One region of the Paenibacillus sp. FSL K6-2524 genome, then DNA from elsewhere that is predicted to be linked to it. Evidence: predicted binding sites of a transcription regulator. Region 1 holds the regulator's gene; the other holds the start of a gene.
What was found. The regulator LexA, encoded in region 1, represses DNA repair genes until DNA is damaged. The targets are predictions, from matches to a motif close to CGAACATATGTTCG.

Region 1 (10,687 bases):
GTGTTATGGCCAGGAGTGGATCAGCAGAAGAAAGACCATCAAGACAAATTAATGTTATTTTACGAAACACCGAAGCGCCTGTTGTATCTCAGAGTATCCCGGATTCAGAGCCACAATTGGCAGCTAAGGCTCAACAGCAGCAAGGACTTTTTCTGGAGATTCAGAAAGAGCTCGATCAGTTAATCGGACTGGATCATATCAAAGATTTGATGTATGAAATATACGCGTTACTTCAAATCGCATCTATGCGTACGGAAGCTGGATTGCATTCGGGAGCCCAAGTCTATCATATGGTATTCAAAGGAAATCCTGGGACAGGTAAAACAACAGTTGCCAGAATCGTTGCTAGGATGTTTCAGAGAATGGGTGTATTAAGCAAGGGACATTTGATTGAGGTTGAAAGAGCAGACTTGGTCGGTGAATATATCGGACATACTGCGCAAAAAACGAGAGATTTGGTAAAAAAAGCGCTCGGTGGAGTGCTGTTTATTGATGAAGCTTATAGTTTGGCGCGTGGTGGTGAGAAAGATTTCGGCAAAGAAGCGATCGATACGTTAGTCAAATCGATGGAAGATCAGAAAAATCAGTTTATTCTCATTCTGGCGGGATACTCCGATGAGATGGATTATTTCTTACAGTGCAATCCGGGGCTGCCCTCTAGATTTCCAATTCAAATGGACTTTCCCGATTATTCCATTGATCAGTTGATTCAAATTTCGGAAGGTATGGCGAAAGATCGCGATTATATCTTGATGCCTCAGGCCATACTCAAATTAAAACAACATTTGTTAAAAGAGAAATGTCAGAGTGAACATTTATTCAGTAATGCCAGATATGTCCGTAATGTTATCGAGCGTTCTGTTCGTCATCAGGCGGTTAGACTGCTGAGCCAATATGGCGGGGGTTCTCCAGGTAAGCTTGAATTAATGACGATTCGTATGGAGGACTTGAAGCTGGAGAATAAGCGAAATGATAAGGAGCCGTGATTTGTGTCTAATTCCCTACATGAGACGAAGCAAAATATCCCCGACGTAGCTGTTCTTGTGAGTTTGGTTACGTCAGAAGTGAAGCGCAGCGGAATAGATCCTTCTTATTCTCTAGATGAATTAGTGCAATTAGCCGAGACCGCAGGGGTGGAAGTAGCAGAGATCATGGTTCAGAACAAAGATAAGCCTGATTTCAGATGGTTTATTGGTAAAGGTAAGGTTAAGGAGTTGCGCACGATCATTGAAGAAAAGGGAGCCAATACGGCGATATTCGATCAGGAATTGTCGGGTGCTCAGGTCCGTAATTTGGAACAGCAGCTCGATGTAAAAATCATTGATCGGACGCAACTGATTCTTGATATTTTTGCCCAGCGTGCCAAAACTCGTGAGGGAATCATTCAGGTGGAACTCGCTCAGCTAACTTATTTGTTACCACGTCTATCTGGGCAGGGAGTTAACTTATCTCGACTCGGTGGAGGAATTGGAACGCGGGGCCCAGGAGAGAGTAAACTTGAGACGGACCGCCGGCACATTCGTCGTCGAATTGCTGAATTGAAGAGACAATTGTCCGAGGTGACCCGTCATCGTAAACTACATCGGGCGCGTCGAAAGGAAACTGGTGTTGTGCAGATCGCACTGGTAGGTTACACGAATGCGGGTAAATCAACGTTACTCAACGCCCTTACGGCGGCAGATGTATACGTTGAGAACCAGTTGTTTGCTACACTTGACCCAACAACACGGATATGGGAGCTTGCGAATGGTAAGGAAGTTGTCCTGACGGATACGGTGGGATTTATTCAGAACTTACCTCATGATCTTGTTGCTGCGTTCCGTGCTACCTTAGAGGAAGCAGGCGAAGCTGATCTTATTTTGCATATTGTTGATGTAGCTTCTTCCATGCGAGATGAGCAGATGGCCGTTGTGGAGGCCATTCTGCATGACCTGGGAGTAGAAGGTAAGCCTCAGATCGTACTTTTTAATAAGAAGGACCTCTGCGAACCTGAGCGATTAGAGATGCTTCCCTCTGGTGATGGTTATTTAAAGATCAGCGCCTTTGATCCTGATGATCTGAATAGGGTTTCGGTTGCAGTACAGAAGCAGTTGTCGGGTGGTACTCGTATGTTTCGCATTCCTGCTGAGCGGGGAGATCTTACTGCTGCACTCTATCGTATTGGGAATGTGGTGAAGCAACAGTTGGATGATAACGATATGATCTATGAAGTTGTGGTGAATGAAGTCGACTTTGACAAATATGGATATGTATTGACCCCTTTTGGGGAATAAAATTAGAATGTAACAATGAGCAAAACATAGCGTTGTATACAGCAAAGGGAGAGTAAAGGATTATGGCAATATTTAGTGAAGAAATCATGGGTTGGATGGAAGCAGCTGAATTACAGGTACAGCCGCGGTTTCGTGAAATCGATAGAATTGTCGATCTTAATCAATGGAAAGTAATCGAAGCGTTTCAAAAACATAAAGTTAGTGATTTTCATTTTGCTAATTCAACAGGTTATGCGTACAATGATCGCGGACGTGAAGTGTTGGACCTCGTATATGCTGATGTATTCGGTAGCGAGGCAGCGCTTGTACGTCCGCATTTTGCGTCTGGCACACACACGATTGCTACGGCATTATTTGGTGTATTGCGTCCAGGTGACGGTTTGCTCTATATTACCGGGCGGCCGTATGACACTTTACATAAAGTGATCGGTGCACCGGAAGATGGGACAGGTTCGTTGCAAGATTTTGGCATCCATTATGATGAAGCGGCGTTGCTAGCTGATGGTTCAGTAGATTGGGATACAGTAACGTCGAAGATGAATGATCGTACCAAGGTGATCGGCATTCAGCGTTCGAGAGGGTACGATTGGAGAGATTCCTTCTCGGTAAGTCAGATCGGTGAGATGGTCGCGAGAGTTAAGGCTCTGAATCCAAATTGTATAGTATTTGTAGATAATTGTTATGGTGAATTTACAGAAGAACAAGAACCAACTCAAGTAGGTGCCGATCTAATCGCTGGATCTTTGATTAAAAATCCAGGCGGCGGCTTGGCAGAGACGGGTGGTTATATTTGCGGTCGTGCTGATTTGGTAGAACTGACTTCTTATCGTTTGACGGCTCCGGGTATTGGTGGAGAAGTCGGCGCAATGTTGGGCACCACAAGAGGAATTTTTCAGGGATTATTTCTAGCACCTACTATTGTTGGACAAGCTATTAAAGGAAGTGTGCTAGCGGCAGCACTGTTTGAGCGAGCAGGTTTTGTTAGTAGACCAAGTTGGGAAGAGAAGCGAACAGACCTCATTCAGGCTATTGCTTTTAATGGTTCTGAGCAATTGATCGCTTTTGTACAGGGAATTCAACGAGCGGCAGCGGTAGATGGACATGTTTTGCCAGAACCTTGGGATATGCCAGGCTACGAGAATCCCGTGATTATGGCAGCGGGCACGTTTATTCAAGGTGGAAGTTTGGAGTTATCAGCTGACGCCCCGATTAGGGAACCTTATATCGCTTATATGCAAGGCGGGTTAACATACTCTCACGTCAAATTTGGTCTATTGACTGCATTGCAGACGATGAAAGAGCGAAATCTTTTGTGAGTTATTCTCACACAAGTGTTGACATGTCAGGATAGTTGACATAGAATAAAAACATGAACTTCAAGTGGAAGGTTGATAGCGATGAGTGACGAAATACGCAGAAATATGGCACTTTTTCCGATCGGTATCGTAATGAAACTCACCGATTTAACGGCGAGGCAGATTCGTTATTATGAACAACATGAATTGATCATACCGGCCCGAACGTCGGGCAACCAGCGTTTGTTTTCTTTTATCGATGTTGAACGTTTGCTTGAAATTAAGAGTTTGATTGACAAGGGCGTTAACATCGCAGGAATCAAACAGGTAATGAATCCGATATCTAAAGAATCACAAGAAGCTACGGTTATTTCAAAGGACATTGAAGTGAAACGTAAGGAAATGTCTGATTCGCAGCTGTACCGTATGCTGAAGCAAGAGTTGGTAACAGGAAAAAGACCGGGTCAGGTTTCGCTGATCCAGGGGGAATTATCTCGCTTTTTCAAAATATAAATATTGTTGGGAGATGTTATAGTGAGTTATTCAAAAGAGGATATTCTGCGCATTGCAAAAGAGGAAAACGTTCGATTTATCCGTTTGCAATTTACGGATTTGTTGGGAACTATTAAAAATGTAGAAATTCCAGTAAGTCAATTGCCAAAAGCGTTAGATAACAAAATGATGTTTGATGGTTCTTCCATTGAAGGATATGTTCGTATTGAAGAGTCTGACATGTACTTATTCCCTGATCTTGATACATGGGTTATCTTCCCTTGGGTTACAGAAGATCGCGTTGCTCGTTTGATTTGCGATGTTTATATGCCAGATGGAACTCCATTTGAAGGAGACCCACGTTACATTCTGAAACGTGCTTTGAAAGAAGCGGAAGAAATGGGCTACACTTCAATGAATGTGGGTCCTGAACCAGAATTCTTCTTGTTCAAAACGGATGAGAAGGGCAATCCAACAACTGAACTAAATGACCAAGGTGGTTACTTTGACCTTGCGCCAACAGATCTTGGTGAGAACTGTCGTCGTGAAATCGTGTTGACTCTGGAAGAGATGGGCTTTGAAATCGAAGCTTCTCATCATGAAGTAGCTCCAGGACAACATGAGATTGACTTTAAATATGCTAATGCGCTCAAAGCAGCAGACCAAATTCAAACATTTAAATTGGTAGTTAAAACACTCGCTCGGAGTCACGGTTTGCATGCTACATTCATGGCAAAACCATTGTTTGGTGTTAATGGTTCAGGTATGCACTGTAACCAATCGCTATTCAAAGGGAGCGAGAACATATTCTGTGATGAGAACGATAAATTGGGTCTGAGCGCTGAAGCACGTTACTATATGGCCGGTATTATGAAACATGCTCGTGCATTTGCAGCAATCACTAACCCAACAGTTAACTCATACAAACGTCTCGTACCTGGTTATGAAGCACCTTGTTATGTTGCTTGGTCTTCTAGTAACCGTAGCCCAATGATTCGTATCCCGGCTTCCCGTGGTCTTAGCACTCGCGTAGAGGTTCGTAACCCGGATCCTGCAGCTAATCCTTATCTAGCTTTGGCTGTTATGCTTAAAGCAGGTCTTGACGGAATCAAAAAAGAAATTCCGTTGGTAGATCCAATTGACCGTAATATTTATGTTATGTCCGAAGAAGAACGGGTTGAGGAAGGAATTCCTAGCTTGCCATCGGATTTGAAAGAAGCATTGAACGAGTTGCTTCGTAGTGAGATCATTTGCGAAGCGCTAGGTGATCATGCATTAACTCACTTCTATGAATTGAAAGAAATCGAATGGGACATGTACCGTACACAAGTTCACGCTTGGGAACGCGATCAATATATGTCATTGTACTAGAATCGAAGAATCCCCTTACGCTTTTGCGTATGGGGATTTTTTTGTTTTGTGGCAAATCATTCTAACTTTGTGGATGTAGGTGGATAGATACCCATGAGATGCCCACAAGATACCCATAAATAATGGCTCAACCACACAATCAGTGCTTGACGAATTTTTACATCACTCTAACGGAACTAGCAACCCTTATTTTGAGTTTTGAGGGTCGAAATAATTTCTAACGGAACTGATAGCCCTTATTTATTCCAAATGATGCTCTAGTACATAAATATGATGAATTAACGTCTGTTGGTTCCGTTAAAATCCAGAAAAGCCGAGTATACCACGAATAAGGTCGCTGAGTTCCGTTAAAATGTTTCATTATCATCATCGATTGAAGGTTATGCACTAATTCTGGTTTTGAAACTAAATATTTGGTACTCAAGCTATACCTATCGACTCAGAGGATTAAATAAATTTCATTTGACTAAATCATAATACGATTATCGTTTCACTAAGCAGATTGGGTATCATTGATGTCTCTTATATAAGCCTTACTGGAATCCTTAAAGGGATTCCTTTTTTTATTACTAAAAAAGTAGGGTGAGGACCCTTATTTATATAAATCTCTTAAAATATGCTATTCTACGGCGACAATAGGCGATGCATTCATAGAATTGAAGCATAGAATACACAATGAAAGAGTAAGGGAGGTGAAAGAAATGGCGATACTATTACCGCAACAATTCTTCGATATCGGACCTTTTATCGGTAAATCCTATTATGAAGATCTAAGAGGTGGAAGTAACGCTACGGTAACTGTTAACAATTTTGGTCCAGCGCCAATTGATCTTGTATTGACTCGTGTTAATGCTCCGGTTATCACTTATACCATCCCTGCGGCATCCAGTCTCTCGCAAACTGTTAATCTATTACTAGTAGTAGCTCTTCTTGCTAGTTTTGGTGCAGCATTCGGTGACATCCAAATTACCACCACTGATTTTTAAGTTGGGATACTAGTTTTAGCATTACCCTTACAGCGATGTGAGGGTAATTTTTTTAATATTAGAGCATGGCTAGACACTTCATAGCGAATCAGATATAAGCCTGTTAGAATAGTAGAAGGAATTAAGAGAGGGGGAAATGGTAGGATGAACATTGATCTACATGGAAAAACAGCGCTTGTAACGGGGGCTACCGGAGAGTTAGGTCGTGTGATGGCACGTACACTAGCTCAGTGTGGGGCAAAAGTGGCAATTCATTATCATAGCAACAAACCTAAGGCTCAGCAATTGCTTGAAGAAATTCAGGCTTGGGGTGGAACTGCGACTATTGTACAGGCTGACATAACAAATGAAGCTTCAATCCTCGAAATGAAGGATTCAATCTATGCAGAACTTGGCGAGGTAGATATTGTCGTTGCTAATGCGGTTGTACAATATACTTGGACTACCATTCTTGAGCAGTCTCCTGATGATTATAAAAGTCAGTTTGAATCATGCGTTATGCAAAGTGTGTTTCTGGCAAAGGCATTTATTCCAGCGATGCAATTGAAACGAGTAGGTCGATTTATTGGCATCAATACCGAATGTTCTATGCAGAATTTTGCTACACAATCAGCCTATGTTGCTGGTAAAAGAGGGATGGACGGAGTATATAGGGTGCTGGCCAAAGAGGTCGGAGAGTATCAGATCACGGTCAATCAGGTGGCACCAGGATGGACGATCAGTGAAAAAGAACGTTCGGCCGAATTGGGAGCTGATGAAGGTTATAAACAAGGAGTTCCGCTGAAACGTAGGGGAGAGGATCAGGATATCGCCAATGCTGTGGCATTCCTCGCTTCAGACTTAGCTAGTTTTATTACCGGTGCTTACATACCCGTAACAGGCGGTAATGTAATGCCAGCGATATAGGATATCAATAGAGGAAATGAAAAGCTATCTCATTCGTAGAGTTAACTACTTATGGGATAGCTTTTTATTTAAGTATAAATTAGTGCAAATCGCGGAACAGACCAACTACTTTGCCGAGAATACTTACATGTTTCAAGCGTATTGGCTCCATGGTAGAGTTCTCTGGTTGTAAACGTATATGATCCTTCTCCTTGTAGAACGTCTTAACAGTTGCTTCGTCCTCTTCGGTCATGGCCACGACGATGTCTCCATTGTTGGCAGTTTGTTGCTGTCTAACGATCACATAGTCTCCATTATGGATCCCGGCTTCGATCATACTATCTCCTATGACGGAGAGCATGAAAACTTCGCCATCTCCAGAATAGTGTTGGGGAAGTGGGAAATAATCTTCTATGTTCTCAGTTGCCGTGATCGGCACACCTGCAGTCACCTTACCAATGACGGGAACTCTAGCTACGGAATGAGCGAACAGTCCCAGATGATCTGAGTTCTCTTGCCCTAGCAGCTCTATAGCCCGTGGCTTAGTAGGGTCGCGGCGAATGAGGCCTTTCTTCTCTAGCCTGTCCAAGTGACCATGCACCGTTGAGCTAGAAGCAAGACCAACAGCTTCGCCGATCTCTCTAACAGAAGGAGGATAACCCTTCATGCGGACTTCGTTGCGTATAAATTCAAGAATTGCTTGCTGACGGCTGGATACCTTCGACATAACATATCAACCCCATCTAGTAACGTTTGGAAAAATTATAACATAGAACTTCCGTTCGCACAAACATGAGTTCTAAATCTAAGAAACTTCTATATAACATAGTAAAATCAATAAGGGGAACAATTGTTCTAAAAAAGTATTGAATCAAACAAACGTTCGTGTTATAGTTAATTCATAAATAAGAACGCATGTTTGGAGTGATGTGAAATGTTAAAGTACAGTACATATCAGAGTATTCATAATAAACCTTCTTTGGGTGGTTCCAAGTTCAGAGGATTGCAAGCGATAAGTATACGCAAGGGATTAACCAGAATTATGACAGTAATTATTTTATTGACTATAACTTGTACTGGAATGGTCTCCGCATTTGCTTCTTCTAATGAAGGTAATTCTTTCGCGGACCTAGAGACGGTTGTTGTGAAATCAGGTGATACACTATGGGAAATCGCAGTAGCTCATAAACCGAAGGGTAAGGATACACGTGACTATGTTGAACATATTAAAGATTACAATGGATTGACAGTGAGTTCGATACAATCTGGAGATGTTCTTATTCTTCCGCCGAAATAATAATTAAGTCTATAGATGACTGAATTAAGGATTAACTAATGGAATTTCTATTCCTTCATATAATAAATGCTGAGCTTGGTTTAATGTGGATATCCGCACTGTTGCGGGATCGCCTTGACAAGCTCTTTTACTCATGTCAAAGTAAGAAATGAATGCCTTACATGAACGCAGTTGCAATACAGTTAATGCTTGCTCTGTTGCCATGAAATGCATAGTAAATGACAGCGGGAGGGACTTATGGACATAGATGCATTGGTTAAGCGAATTAACGAATTAGCCCACAAGAATAAGGAAACAGGGCTAACGGAAGAAGAGCAGACGGAGAGAGCGCAGCTTCGAGAAGAGTATCTGAAGAACATTAGAAGAAATTTTCGCCAACAACTCGATACTATCGAAGTGGTGGATAAATAAAGACCGGTCGAAAGGACCGGTTTTACTTTTGCAAGTAATTAGTGAAGTAATGTTAACAAAACTTAGGTTAATGCTTACGAAACAAGTATTGCACGAACTATAATCACTGAAGTAATGCTAACAAAACTTAGGTTAATGCTTACGAAGCAAGTTTTGTACGAACTATAATCACTGAAGTAATGCTAACAAAACTTTTAGGAGGAACATGAATGGGTTCATTTGACAGAAAAGTAGAGCGTAACATGGTTAAGCTGAAGAAACAGGGTAAAAGTCCAATTATGAAAGGACCCGTAGGAAACTCCAATTCAAAGTATACGATAGGACCAAAAGGTGAAGGTGATATTTTTAAAGGACGTAAGATCATCTTGCCTGTGCTACTAAGTATTTTGGCGATAATGTATGGATCTGTGGGTTTACTAAGTCCAGCTGCAGAAGAAAACTCAACACTTTTTTGGTTAACAATCGGGTTGTATTTGCTGCTTGCCGTAATAATCTTCTTAAGAAAGCCTTATCTACGTATCGACAAGAGCAAGATATACACGTCAACTTTCAACCGTGACAAGTATCTCGATGCAAGTAATATCAACAAAATCATTCTAAGCCGTGGCAAGATTGTAATTGAACCTAAAGGTAGACAATCAAAATGGGTATTCTATCGGATGCGCAACCGTTTTGACACGGAAGCTATGGCGCCTAAGCTTGAACAATATGGTAATACGCATCACATTACAATAGAAAAGAAATAGGGAGCCTTAAAGTTCCCAATGCGGACCAATGAGTCTAAAGGAGAGAGGACGGCTACGATGACAATTAAAGCGGTATGTTTTGATCTGGATGATACGTTGCTCTGGGATGGACGAAGTGTAAGTGAAGCTTTTGAAGCAACCTGTAATAAGGCACAGGAAGTTAAAGGTGTTGATCCGGTCGAACTGCAAGAAGCAGTACGGAATGAAGCGAGAACGCTTTATGAATCCTACGATACCATTTCTTTTACGAAAATGATTGGGATCAACCCTTTTGAGGGACTTTGGGCTAACTTCACGGCGGGGGAGCAACCCGAATTTCGTAAATTGGAGCAATTAGCACCTGCATACCGCACAGAATCGTGGCGACGTGGACTGCTTGCAGTTGGTGTTGATGATGAAGTGTTTGCGACAAGTCTTGCGGAGCAATTTGCACAAGAGAGACGTTCACGTCCGCATGTTTATGAGGAGACATTCAAAATACTTAATGAGTTAAAAGAAAGAAATTTTAAACTGTTGTTGCTCACAAATGGTTGTCCTGCACTACAGCAGGAGAAGATTGACGGAGTACCGGAATTAGCTCCTTATTTTGATGAGATTATTATTTCCGGTACATATGGCAAAGGAAAACCTGATTCATCGATATTCCATCACGCACTAGATCTGCTTGGGGTTAAACCTGAAGAAGCAATGATGGTTGGGGATAAATTAACAACGGATATTAAGGGTTCGCTTAGTGTAGGAATGACTGCCGTTTGGATTAACCGGGAAGACAGACCGCGGAGTGAAGAAATCATTCCGGATTACGAAATTACGCATTTGTCGGAGCTTCACGACATTATTGCTTCGAAGGCCTAATTCTTAATAAGTAAATTGATTGATCATAAATGTTGTTGGGAAGGGGGAAGTCACGTGAATAGAAAAGGTTGGTCCA
Region 2 (10,687 bases), 940 kb from region 1:
TCAGATTAACCACCGCTAGTTCTTTATTGTTGACCTTAATAATCGTATGACCCAGTCCTGGAGTCCCTGGTGGGAAGTTTGCCGGGCGAACCATCCGTGGTTCGTCATCAATGAAATCAAATATATCTCTGTTATCCCAAGTGTGGTTACCCATCGTTAAACCATGAATACCCATTTCAAAAAACTCTCTAGCAATAGCTCCAGTGATGCCTCGACCGCCTGCAGCATTCTCTCCATTAGCAATAATGATATGTGGGCTATATTTTGATTTCAAATAGGGAAGAGTTTCTTTCAATGCCTTACGTCCAGTATTACCAACAATATCTCCAATAAATAGTACTTTAATAATAATTACCTCCTCTTAAGTAGCACACCTATGGTAGCTTTTATTACCTTCGCAGCTACTATTAGCAAAATGAAAAAGCGGCCCTCAAAGGGGCCACTCTCATCATAACCTTTACTTTGCGTATTCAACCGCCCGTGTTTCGCGAATGACGGTAACCTTGATATGACCAGGATAATCCAGTTCACTTTCAATTGTCTTCGTGATGTCTCTAGCAAGACGGAATGCTTCCGCATCATCGATCTTGTCAGGTTGTACCATTACCCGAACCTCGCGGCCCGCTTGAATGGCAAACGACTTCTCAACGCCTTCGAACGATTCGGATATTTCTTCGAGTTTCTCCAACCGTCGGATATATGTTTCCAACGTTTCACGTCTCGCACCTGGTCTTGCTGCTGATAAAGCATCAGCTGCGCCGACCAACATGGCTATAACGGATGTGGCTTCACAGTCCCCGTGATGGGAAGCAATACTGTTGATAACCACCGGATGCTCTTTATACTTCTTAGCTAGTTCTACGCCGATTTCGACATGAGATCCTTCCACATCATGATCAAGCGCTTTACCGATGTCATGCAATAGACCAGCACGTTTAGCAAGTACAATGTCTTGACCTAGCTCAGCAGCCATCAATCCAGTCAGATACGCGACTTCCATCGAATGCTTCAGCACGTTTTGGCCATAGCTTGTCCGGAATTTGAGTCGCCCTAAGATCTTAATTAGATCCGGATGCAGCGCATGTACTCCAACTTCAAATGTAGCTTGCTCACCATATTCACGAATACGTTCATCCACTTCCCGACGAGACTTCTCAACCATCTCTTCAATCCGTGCCGGATGGATACGTCCGTCAGCCACCAATTTCTCCAGTGCTGTACGTGCGATTTCCCGACGAATTGGATCAAATCCCGACAAAATAACCGCTTCAGGTGTATCGTCGATAATAAGATCTATTCCAGTTAGAGTTTCTAGAGCTCGGATGTTACGGCCTTCGCGTCCGATAATCCGTCCCTTCATCTCTTCGTTCGGTAAGGTTACTACCGATACCGTAGTTTCCGCAACATGATCAGCTGCACAACGTTGAATTGCGAGCGTAATGATTTCACGGGCTTTCTTATCCGCTTCTTCTTTTGCCTGCTGTTCAATGTCTTTGATCAACTGTGCCGACTCGTGGCGAACTTCCTGCTCAACATTGTTCATGATAATGGTACGGGCATCTTCCATACTTAAATTCGAGATACGTTCCAATTCTTGAACCTGGCTCTTGTAAATCAGGTCAATTTGTTGCTGAGTTTCTTCAATTCGTTTCTCTTTGCCTGCCACTTGCTCTTCTTTTCGCTCAAGTGAATCTAATTTTTTATCCAGCGACTCTTCTTTTTGCAACAATCGTCTTTCCTGCCGTTGAGTTTCATTTCGACGTTCACGAATGTCTTTATCAGCTTCAGTTCTGAGCCTATGAATCTCATCTTTGGCTTCCAGAACCGTTTCTTTTTTCAGTGCTTCTGCTTCTTTCTTTGCACCCTCCAAGATTTGACTTGCAGCATGCTCCGCACTGGAAATTTTAGCTTCCGCAAGAGATTTTCGAATAAAATACCCGACCACGAACCCCAAGAATAAAGCGGCTGCAACGAGAACGATCCAGATTACTGTATGCATCTGTTCACCTCCCCGCTGATTCCTCCAAGGTATTCCTTGGGATTGTTTCAATTGTAATTAACTTTCTCATTCATCATCATACTAAGAATCGATTATAGGCCGATTCAGGTAGGCTGTCCATGCAGCAGCATGGTCGTTCCGTTGAAAGATACGGAAGTGCAGACCTTCATGATTGGCGAACAGAATCTCTATAGAGCCATAATTTTGGAAGGAAAAAAGACTCCATTACATATAGATTCATATTCATTTTATTATTTGACGAAAGAAGTTGTCAAGCAAATGACAAGATAAGTCATCTTTTAGTTGTATTCCTCTTCCCAGTCCTCTTCCCCATTCACTCCATCTCGGCGACTTAACTCGCTTATCACCCTAGAAACCAGCCCTCCAGAGTATCCACGACGCATGAGAAACGTGCCGGTTTTTCGTCTTTTTTCTAGTGGCTCTCCCTTTGTTGCCTTCCACTTCTTAACGGCAATTTGTAATGCGCTGTCGAATTCATCTTCCTCGCTCACCTCATTCAGTGCTTCCTCAATGAGAGGCTTAGAGACCCCCTTCTGACGCAGTTCATGCCGGATCCACATCTTTCCCTTGCCTCGATTCTTAACACGCTGTCCGGCCCACTCCTGAGCGTATGCAGCGTCATCTACAAATCTCTCTCTAATAAGCCGCTCAAGAACTTTCTCTATCGTATCTTTGCTCCAGCCCTTTTCTCCTAGACGAACTCCAATTTCATGAGATGTACGAGGTTTCCGACTCAAATAGAGTAGTGCATCTGCATACCCTCTCTGCCGTTCGTCAGCCGACACGACTTCCTCGAGATCGCTTTTAGTAAATACAGCCCCTTGAATCATTCGATATTTAATCATTACATCTTCATGTACATCTAGTGCATACTGACCAAAGAAGATTCGGTAGCGAAATTTAGGACGTTTTAGAAGCATAACAGAAGTGATCGTCAGATCTACATTATCCGGCATAGCCGATATTCCATTTTCTTCTTGACTCGGTTTCTCAATCGGCTGGTCCCAAGACCTCTCATCGGAGATATCCACGACCTCACTAGCACGACTTTCTCCAGCCTTAGGTCTATCCTGTTGCTGCCTTTTCCCCCAACCGCCATGTCGATAATCCACTCTGTCCACTCCCTTGCATTTTAATGAAGTTAATTCCAATTAAGACCATAATATTCTGGATAACAAAAACGCTCTGCCCCGGCAAATACACCGGGTATCAGAGCGATCAACTACTTCTAATTTATTCGTCTTCGAGAAGTTCTTCCTCTTCCTTCAATGACTGCTCCAATTCACTATCAGAAGTCGGAGGAATCACTGTCGTTAAATTGCTACCCTCACGAACCTTCTGTTCAATTGCACTTGCTATTTCTGGATGATCTTTCAAATATTGTTTAGCATTCTCACGCCCTTGACCAAGCCGTTCTCCTGCATAAGAATACCAAGCACCACTCTTATCTACGATATCGAGTTCGACACCAATATCAACTATACTTCCTTCTCTGGAAATACCTTCACCATACATAATGTCAACTTCAGCCTGCTTGAATGGAGGAGCCACCTTGTTCTTCACGACCTTAATCCGTGTCCGGTTACCCACCATGTCATTGCCCATCTTAATCGCTTCAACTCTACGTACATCAAGACGAATTGTTGAATAGAACTTTAATGCCCGTCCCCCTGGAGTTGTCTCTGGGTTACCAAACATAACGCCAATTTTCTCACGCAACTGGTTAATAAAGATAGCGATTGTCTTCGACTTACTAATAGCACCAGACAATTTACGAAGTGCTTGAGACATCAATCTTGCTTGTAAACCAACGTGGGAATCTCCCATATCGCCTTCGATTTCAGCTTTAGGAACCAGTGCTGCCACGGAGTCAACAACAATAATGTCTACCGCTCCACTTCGTACCAGCGCTTCAGCGATTTCCAAGGCCTGTTCACCTGTATCCGGTTGGGATAACAGCAATTCATCAATATTCACGCCTAGCTTGCTTGCATAGGCAGGATCAAGTGCATGCTCTGCATCAATAAAGGCTGCTTGTCCCCCTGCTTTCTGAACTTCAGCGATGGCGTGCAATGCCACCGTCGTCTTACCGGATGATTCTGGCCCGTATACTTCAATAATCCGACCACGGGGAAAGCCCCCTATACCTAAAGCGATATCTAATGCCAACGCTCCACTGGGTACAACTTCCACTTGCATATGAGTGGATTCTCCGAGCTTCATAATCGAACCTTTACCGAATTGTTTTTCTATTTGACGAAGCGCCATATCCAGCGCTGCACGACGATCTGACATTCAACTCACATCCTTATCATGATTAATCTCTAAACTAATTGTATCTTGTTTCGATACGTTTGCCAAGCATTTTTTCGAACATACATTCGGGTGTTGTCACATCCCCCCCAAACCCTCCCTTGTCCTAAGGGAGGGCCCCAAGGGTTGCACCCTCTGGACTCCGGCTTTTAAGGAACTTTAGAGTTGTAGAGGCGCTCCTGATCGCTCTCCCCTTCGGGGATTCGCTTGATGTTGGCGCATGGCTCGCTTTTCCCCCTTCGGGTACGTCTTACTTTTCCTGCACCCATATTACCGTGAAAACCTTTTTTTAGAGACGATTCGAGGTACAGAGGCGCTCCTGATCGCTCTCCCCTTCGGGGATTCGCTTAATGTTGGCGCATGGCTCGCTTTTCCCCCTTCGGGGATGCGCTTGACGTTGGTGCGCGGCTCGCTTTTCTCCTTCGGGTACGCTCTTACAGATGTTCTCCTGCGTTGTAGAGACGTACTCTAACGCTAATATGCCACTACTTATTCGAGGCGACTGCCCCTTTAGGGATACATCTTCCTAAATGTATTAGTCATGCGGAACTGAACAGCCTTGTTTGCCTACTGTATTTAATAGTACGGCACCTCCCCTTCGTGGAAATATAGACTCATAACCATACTCAGTGCTTAATGAGAAAACAGATGTGTCGGCAACAGAAGTCATATAGCTACAAATTAATCTTCGCTTCTGTTTTTTAAGAATGTATAAGTTAAGCTAAAGAAAAAGTGACTGCGGAGATAGCGAAATGATTCTGAAGAAGCTAAAAGATTTCCTTGGGAAAGCTACATCGGAAGCATAAGCTTCGTTCGCCTTTGTCCCCGAATTTCTACCTCTATTACAATTCAATCAAGAAATTCGGGGACAACAGCGATCGTAAGAACATTTCGCTATCGTAGCCTACTCACAATCCACAGTTTTACTTATACAGACAACAAAAAAAGAACCGCAGCATAACTTGGTCAGTTAGCTACGGTTCTTCCGTGACTTGATTATACATCTAGCATATGTGACGCGCAAGAGAGGATTAATTGTGAACTTCGTTCTCCTTAAGCTGCTTCCACAAATGATAGAGAACCGTTTTGGCGGAGCGGATACGGATGGTATCGCGATTCCCCTTCAGGTTGAGCTCCATGACAAGTGTGTCGCCGCCTCTACGGGATATGGCGATGTAGACGAGACCAACTGGCTTCCGCTCAGAATAGCCAGGACCGGCCACACCGGTAATGGACAAGCCGAAGTCGGTATCTACAACCATACGCACTTGCTCGGCAAGCACACGGGCCGTCTCGGCGCTGACAGCACCAGGTGCGTCATCACCTTCCAACAAATCGTGTGGTACGTTAAGCAGCTTCTCTTTCATCGCATTGGAATAACATACAATCCCGCCTATAAACACAGTAGCACTACCCGGAATTGAGGTTATCGTCTCCATCAACATACCACCTGTGCAGCTCTCAGCGATACCAAGCGTGAGTCCCAGCTCTGTCATCATATCGATGATGACCTTCTCAATCGGAACGTCCTCGCTTGCGTAGAGATGATCTGACAGCCGAGCTGTGATTTCCTGTTCCATTGTATTCAGCTTTTCCTGCGCCTCGCTATCACTTTCCGCTTTTGTCGAAATACGGATCGTGACTTCACTTTCTTTAGCGTAGGGTGCTATCGTAGGATCGCTTTGGTTCTCAATTAGATCCATCAACTTGGTCTCGAGCAAAGATTCGCCAATACCAGCAAATTTGAGCATTTTAGAATATATCGGAGCCTCATTTGTCAGAACGTGTCCAAGAATCCAAGGTTTGGCCTGATTCTGAAACATTGGTTTCATCTCACTCGGAGGACCCGGGAGCACAATATAATACTTCCCATCTTCAGATAGGGCATTTCCCACGGCCAGTCCAGTCTCATTCGGTAGAGGTGTACCACCATCGATAGCTAACGCCTGACGACGATTGTTCTCAGTCATCGGAAGTGCGCGATCCTTAAAAAAACGATCTAAATTGTCCATAGCCATACGATCGATATGGAGAGACCTTCCGAGTACAGTAGCTAAGGCCTGCTTCGTAATGTCATCTTGAGTTGGTCCAATCCCACCGGTGAATATCATGAGATCAGCCCGAGAAGAAGCAAGACGCGTCGCCTCACAGAGCCGATTCATATTGTCGCCAACCACGGTCTGGAAATAGACATCAATTCCGAGAGAAGCCAGTTCTTGTGATAAATATTGTGCATTAGAATTTACGATCTGACCCAGTAATAGCTCTGTACCGACTGCAATAATTTCCGCTTTCATAATCTGCCATGTCTCCTTATACGGGCTATAAGGCAAAGCTGCTTTTAAAGTATCTTAAGCCTTAGAAAATGAGAACAGCCCTTTGTTTTTGACGAAATAGTCGATACCGGAATAGATCGTAATCAACACTGCAAACCATATAGCGATATCATCAAACGGAATATGTAACCATTCAAACGGGAAGTTGTTCAGTAGTAATGCCGAAATCGCGACAATCTGGGTAATTGTCTTCGCTTTCCCCCACTTACTGGCAGCAATAACAGAACCCTCTAATAGTGCCACCTCACGCAAACCCGTCACTGCAAATTCACGGCTGATAATAATGATGACCATCCAAGAATCAAGTTTTCCCATAGATACGAGCGCAACCAATACTGCCGCAACCAACAGTTTGTCAGCCAGTGGATCGAGTAGCTTACCTAGATTAGTGACCATATTTCGCTTACGAGCAATATAACCATCTATACCGTCCGTACTAGCAGCAATAATGAACAGTAGTGCACCAATCAATTGGTTGAGTGGGAGGTGATAATCTCCTAAAATGATTTCACGAGTCCACCACCCATAATCCAGAAGCAGGGCTACTAACATTAATGGAATCATAAAAATACGCGCAAGCGTAATACGATTAGGCAGATTCAGATTCACAGAACACCCTCCCCTGATAATTCATGAGTACGAATACCTTGTACCTGTGATACTTCATTACTCTCTGAGAGACACTTTTTCATGTAAACATCTCCATCAATCTTGTGAGCCAGGGTCAGTTGACTCCCTAGTCTTGTGCTCTTCACTCTTTCTGTCATGAGTCCCATCCCCCAGTAATTAGAACAACGTTTCCTCTATTTTCCCCTACAAGTATAATATTTAGAAACAGGCCCTGTCAAAAAGAAAGAAAGGTCCCTCGCAAAGTGCTCTACGCCGCGGGAGACCAAACCTAATACTACACTATTTAAAGTTGTTGAACTGCAAATCAACTGACAAATCAGCTTTACGAAGTAACTGCATAATTTCTTGCAGGTCGTCTTTACTTTTACCGGTCACCCGGATGGAATCACCTTGAATCTGGCTTTTGACTTTCAGCTTTGAATCGCGAATTAGAATGTTAATTTTCTTCGCATTCTCCTGATCGATACCTGTCTTCAAGTTGATACGCTGGCGCACAGAACCTAGAGATGCCGGTTCGATTTTGCCATAGTCCAAATTTTTAATCGGCAATCCCCGTTTGATCATTTTAGACTGCAAAATGTCGATAACTGCATTCAATTTGTATTCATCATCTGAGGTGATAACCAATACATCTTTTTCGATCTTAAGTTCACTTTTACTGCCTTTGAAGTCAAATCGATTAGCGATTTCTCGTTCCGTCTGATCAATAGCATTAGCTAATTCCTGCATATCCATTTTTGAAACGATATCATATGAGCTTTCTGATGCCATACTTCACAATCCCTTCCTTATTCCTATATACATTAATTATATGACGGATGGTCAAGCCCTGTCCACTTAGCTTGATCCTCAAATTAATTAGTAAGCTAACTCCAATCGACGATAGACGACAAGAGTTCAGGCTTCAAATAAATAAAAACAGGCGTTCAGTGAATAACTTACTGTAACGCCTGCTTAATATTGTGTTAGTTATTTTCCACCCTGGCGTTCCGGACTACGGAACATATCCAAGATACCAAGTACAACAATAGCTAAACCGAACCCGAGAATACCGTAGCCCCAAGCACCAGGGGTCAAATAATACCCAATAAGGGAAACAACAATACCCACAACGGTAACAACCCAACTAATTGCCATGGATTAAACACCTCACCTTTAAGAAGAATTCACTTGCTGGTACCTCTACCTGCAAATTTATCCTTTCCTTAAGGATGTGTCCTTATTCTGTGGTATCATTCGCGCTTGTATCATCAGCGCTTGTATCTTCACCCATATCCAGATTCAATTGTATTTTTGACGTATTCTTACCGTCTTCAACTACCACTCCAGCAACCGTGATCGTAGTATAAGGAGAAGCACCTGACTTAATATACAACCCTTCAGGTCCCAGCTCATAGGTCTTAACATCCCCATCGGCCGTAGTATCAAAGAACAGCTTCTCACCATTCTTATCTCCTTTACGGATATCCATCCAACTCCGACCTGTCGCGGTAATGACTACTTGTACTGGTTGACCATTCGAATTCTGAACTTTGAACTTAGTTGTACTTCCTTCCGTTCCATCGGGAACAACAACTATGTCTAATGGCGTTTCTGGCGGAGTATCACCTTCGCCTTCGGTTCCCTCAGTTCCATTTCCCGAGTTCCCCGGAGTATCTGTACCTTCCCCATTACCAGCATTGCCCGTTCCATTCTGACCTCCATTTTGCACGTTTCCATTGGAAGGGGTGTTCGTGTTACCAGCTGTTGTTGGGTCTTGCTGTTCTTGAGTAATCTTCGTCGGGTCTGTTTGCTGGTCTTTCCCCGCATCTTTTGAATTACTGCCATACGAAAAGTACAAATAAATCACAACAAGGATCAAGACAGCAAAAGACCACATCAATGTAGTCGACAACCACTTAGAGTTGCGTTCCGACGCCACCCTGCTACGCCGTTTCTGAATCACAGGTTCCATCGTTTGCTGCTCAGACGCCGTAGCCGGAACGTGCTGGCTATGTTCGGCAAGCAATTCATCAGGATCAATCCCTACAGCTTCAGCATAAGTTTTGATAAAAGCCCGTACATAAAAGCTCCCTGGTAATACTTTGTAATCTCCTGCCTCGATGGCTTCCAAATATCTCTTGCGAATTTTTGTTACTTCCTGAACATCGTCGAGCGACAAGCCTTTGGCAAGGCGTGCTTCTTTCAATTGCTGGCCCAAATCCGACACAACCATCACCTCCAGTAAATAATTTATATGGGTACTACCCTATATTTTGGTCAAAGAAACTCTAAAACTGCTATAAATCTTCATCACCATACATTGTTGTGAACGAATCATATACGATTTGTTCATCGGGATTGTTACGTAATTCGATAATTATGTCAAAATCGTCATATCCGTATTCTGTTTCCTTGATAAATACATCAGGATGCTCGATTACTTTAGTTGAGGGCATAGCCATCATCTCTTGAAGCAATTGATGGTGTTTTTCATTGGTGCGTAATGTACTAATGATACCGTCTATAATAAAAACATTATTAGGGCTGAGCTCATCCTCAGATAATTGACTACGGACTGTTTGCCGAAGCAGAGTCGATGATACGAACGTCCAACGTTTCATGGCGCAGACGCTTCCTGCAATAATGGATTCCGTTTTGCCAACTCGAGGCATACCTCGTAATCCAATTACTTGATGACCCTCTCTCTTTAATACTTCACCCAAAAAGTCGACTAATAACCCAAGTTCGTCTCTCGTGAACCGAAATGTCTTATCATCATCAGAATCGCGAACTATATAACGTCCATGCCGCACAGCTAAAAGATCGACCAATCGTGGACTACGCAAAGCGGTTACGGTAATGCTATCCACCTTTCCCAACATATTGCCGATCAGAGCGATCTTCTCATCATCGTCGCTTTCAATCAGCATACCACGAGTCTCACCTTCAACACCGTTAATTGTTAAGATATTAATCTCAAGCATACCAAGCATCGAAGCAATATCACCGAGCAAACCTGGACGGTTTTTATGTATCTTATATTCCAAGTACCACTGTTTCTGTTTCAACATGAACACCTTCTTTAGTTCCTACTGCCTCTTTCGACAATTTAGGACTTATTTCCTGCTTAATTTTTAAAATAGCCTACATCTTTACTCCCAAAATGCAGTATTAAAAAAGCAATTCGTATTTTATGATATATAAAAAGAAATTGAAAGGCAAGCCACAGAAAAAAATGGGAGAAAAGCCCCCCTAAATAGGGGAGCTTTTCGGCGCCAAGCTATGCGTTTTTCTTCGCCAACTTCACCATTAAACGAGCAATGGTTTTACGCTCTTCTTCATCGCCTACATCCCAAATTTCCTTCAGGGCACGGTTTGAAGAATTTTGCGGGTCGACTTTCTCATC

Region 2: the regulator LexA is predicted to act here: its motif matches at 4,391-4,404, upstream of recA (recombinase RecA).

What each region holds. Positions count from the first base shown of each region.
Region 1 is NZ_JBBOSP010000001.1:3,665,890-3,676,576, reverse strand. Features, by position in the region: gene NST85_RS16880 (AAA family ATPase) at 1-986, shown strand, start outside; gene hflX (GTPase HflX) at 990-2,273, shown strand; gene NST85_RS16870 (methionine gamma-lyase family protein) at 2,336-3,589, shown strand; gene NST85_RS16865 (MerR family transcriptional regulator) at 3,671-4,081, shown strand; gene glnA (type I glutamate--ammonia ligase) at 4,103-5,431, shown strand; gene NST85_RS16855 (hypothetical protein) at 6,133-6,417, shown strand; gene NST85_RS16850 (SDR family NAD(P)-dependent oxidoreductase) at 6,562-7,323, shown strand; gene lexA (transcriptional repressor LexA) at 7,403-8,029, opposite strand; gene NST85_RS16840 (LysM peptidoglycan-binding domain-containing protein) at 8,237-8,599, shown strand; gene NST85_RS16835 (hypothetical protein) at 8,624-8,803, opposite strand; gene NST85_RS16830 (DUF896 domain-containing protein) at 8,837-9,010, shown strand; gene NST85_RS16825 (hypothetical protein) at 9,220-9,756, shown strand; gene NST85_RS16820 (HAD family hydrolase) at 9,814-10,611, shown strand; gene NST85_RS16815 (FixH family protein) at 10,666-10,687, shown strand, end outside.
Region 2 is NZ_JBBOSP010000001.1:2,729,079-2,739,765, reverse strand. Features, by position in the region: gene NST85_RS12330 (TIGR00282 family metallophosphoesterase) at 1-346, opposite strand, end outside; gene rny (ribonuclease Y) at 458-1,999, opposite strand; gene NST85_RS12320 (regulatory protein RecX) at 2,299-3,132, opposite strand; gene recA (recombinase RecA) at 3,254-4,315, opposite strand; gene NST85_RS12310 (competence/damage-inducible protein A) at 5,365-6,630, opposite strand; gene pgsA (CDP-diacylglycerol--glycerol-3-phosphate 3-phosphatidyltransferase) at 6,685-7,272, opposite strand; gene NST85_RS12300 (hypothetical protein) at 7,275-7,436, opposite strand; gene NST85_RS12295 (YajQ family cyclic di-GMP-binding protein) at 7,579-8,070, opposite strand; gene NST85_RS12290 (hypothetical protein) at 8,269-8,436, opposite strand; gene NST85_RS12285 (RodZ family helix-turn-helix domain-containing protein) at 8,519-9,508, opposite strand; gene NST85_RS12280 (DUF3388 domain-containing protein) at 9,579-10,349, opposite strand; gene NST85_RS12275 (DUF3243 domain-containing protein) at 10,562-10,687, opposite strand, start outside.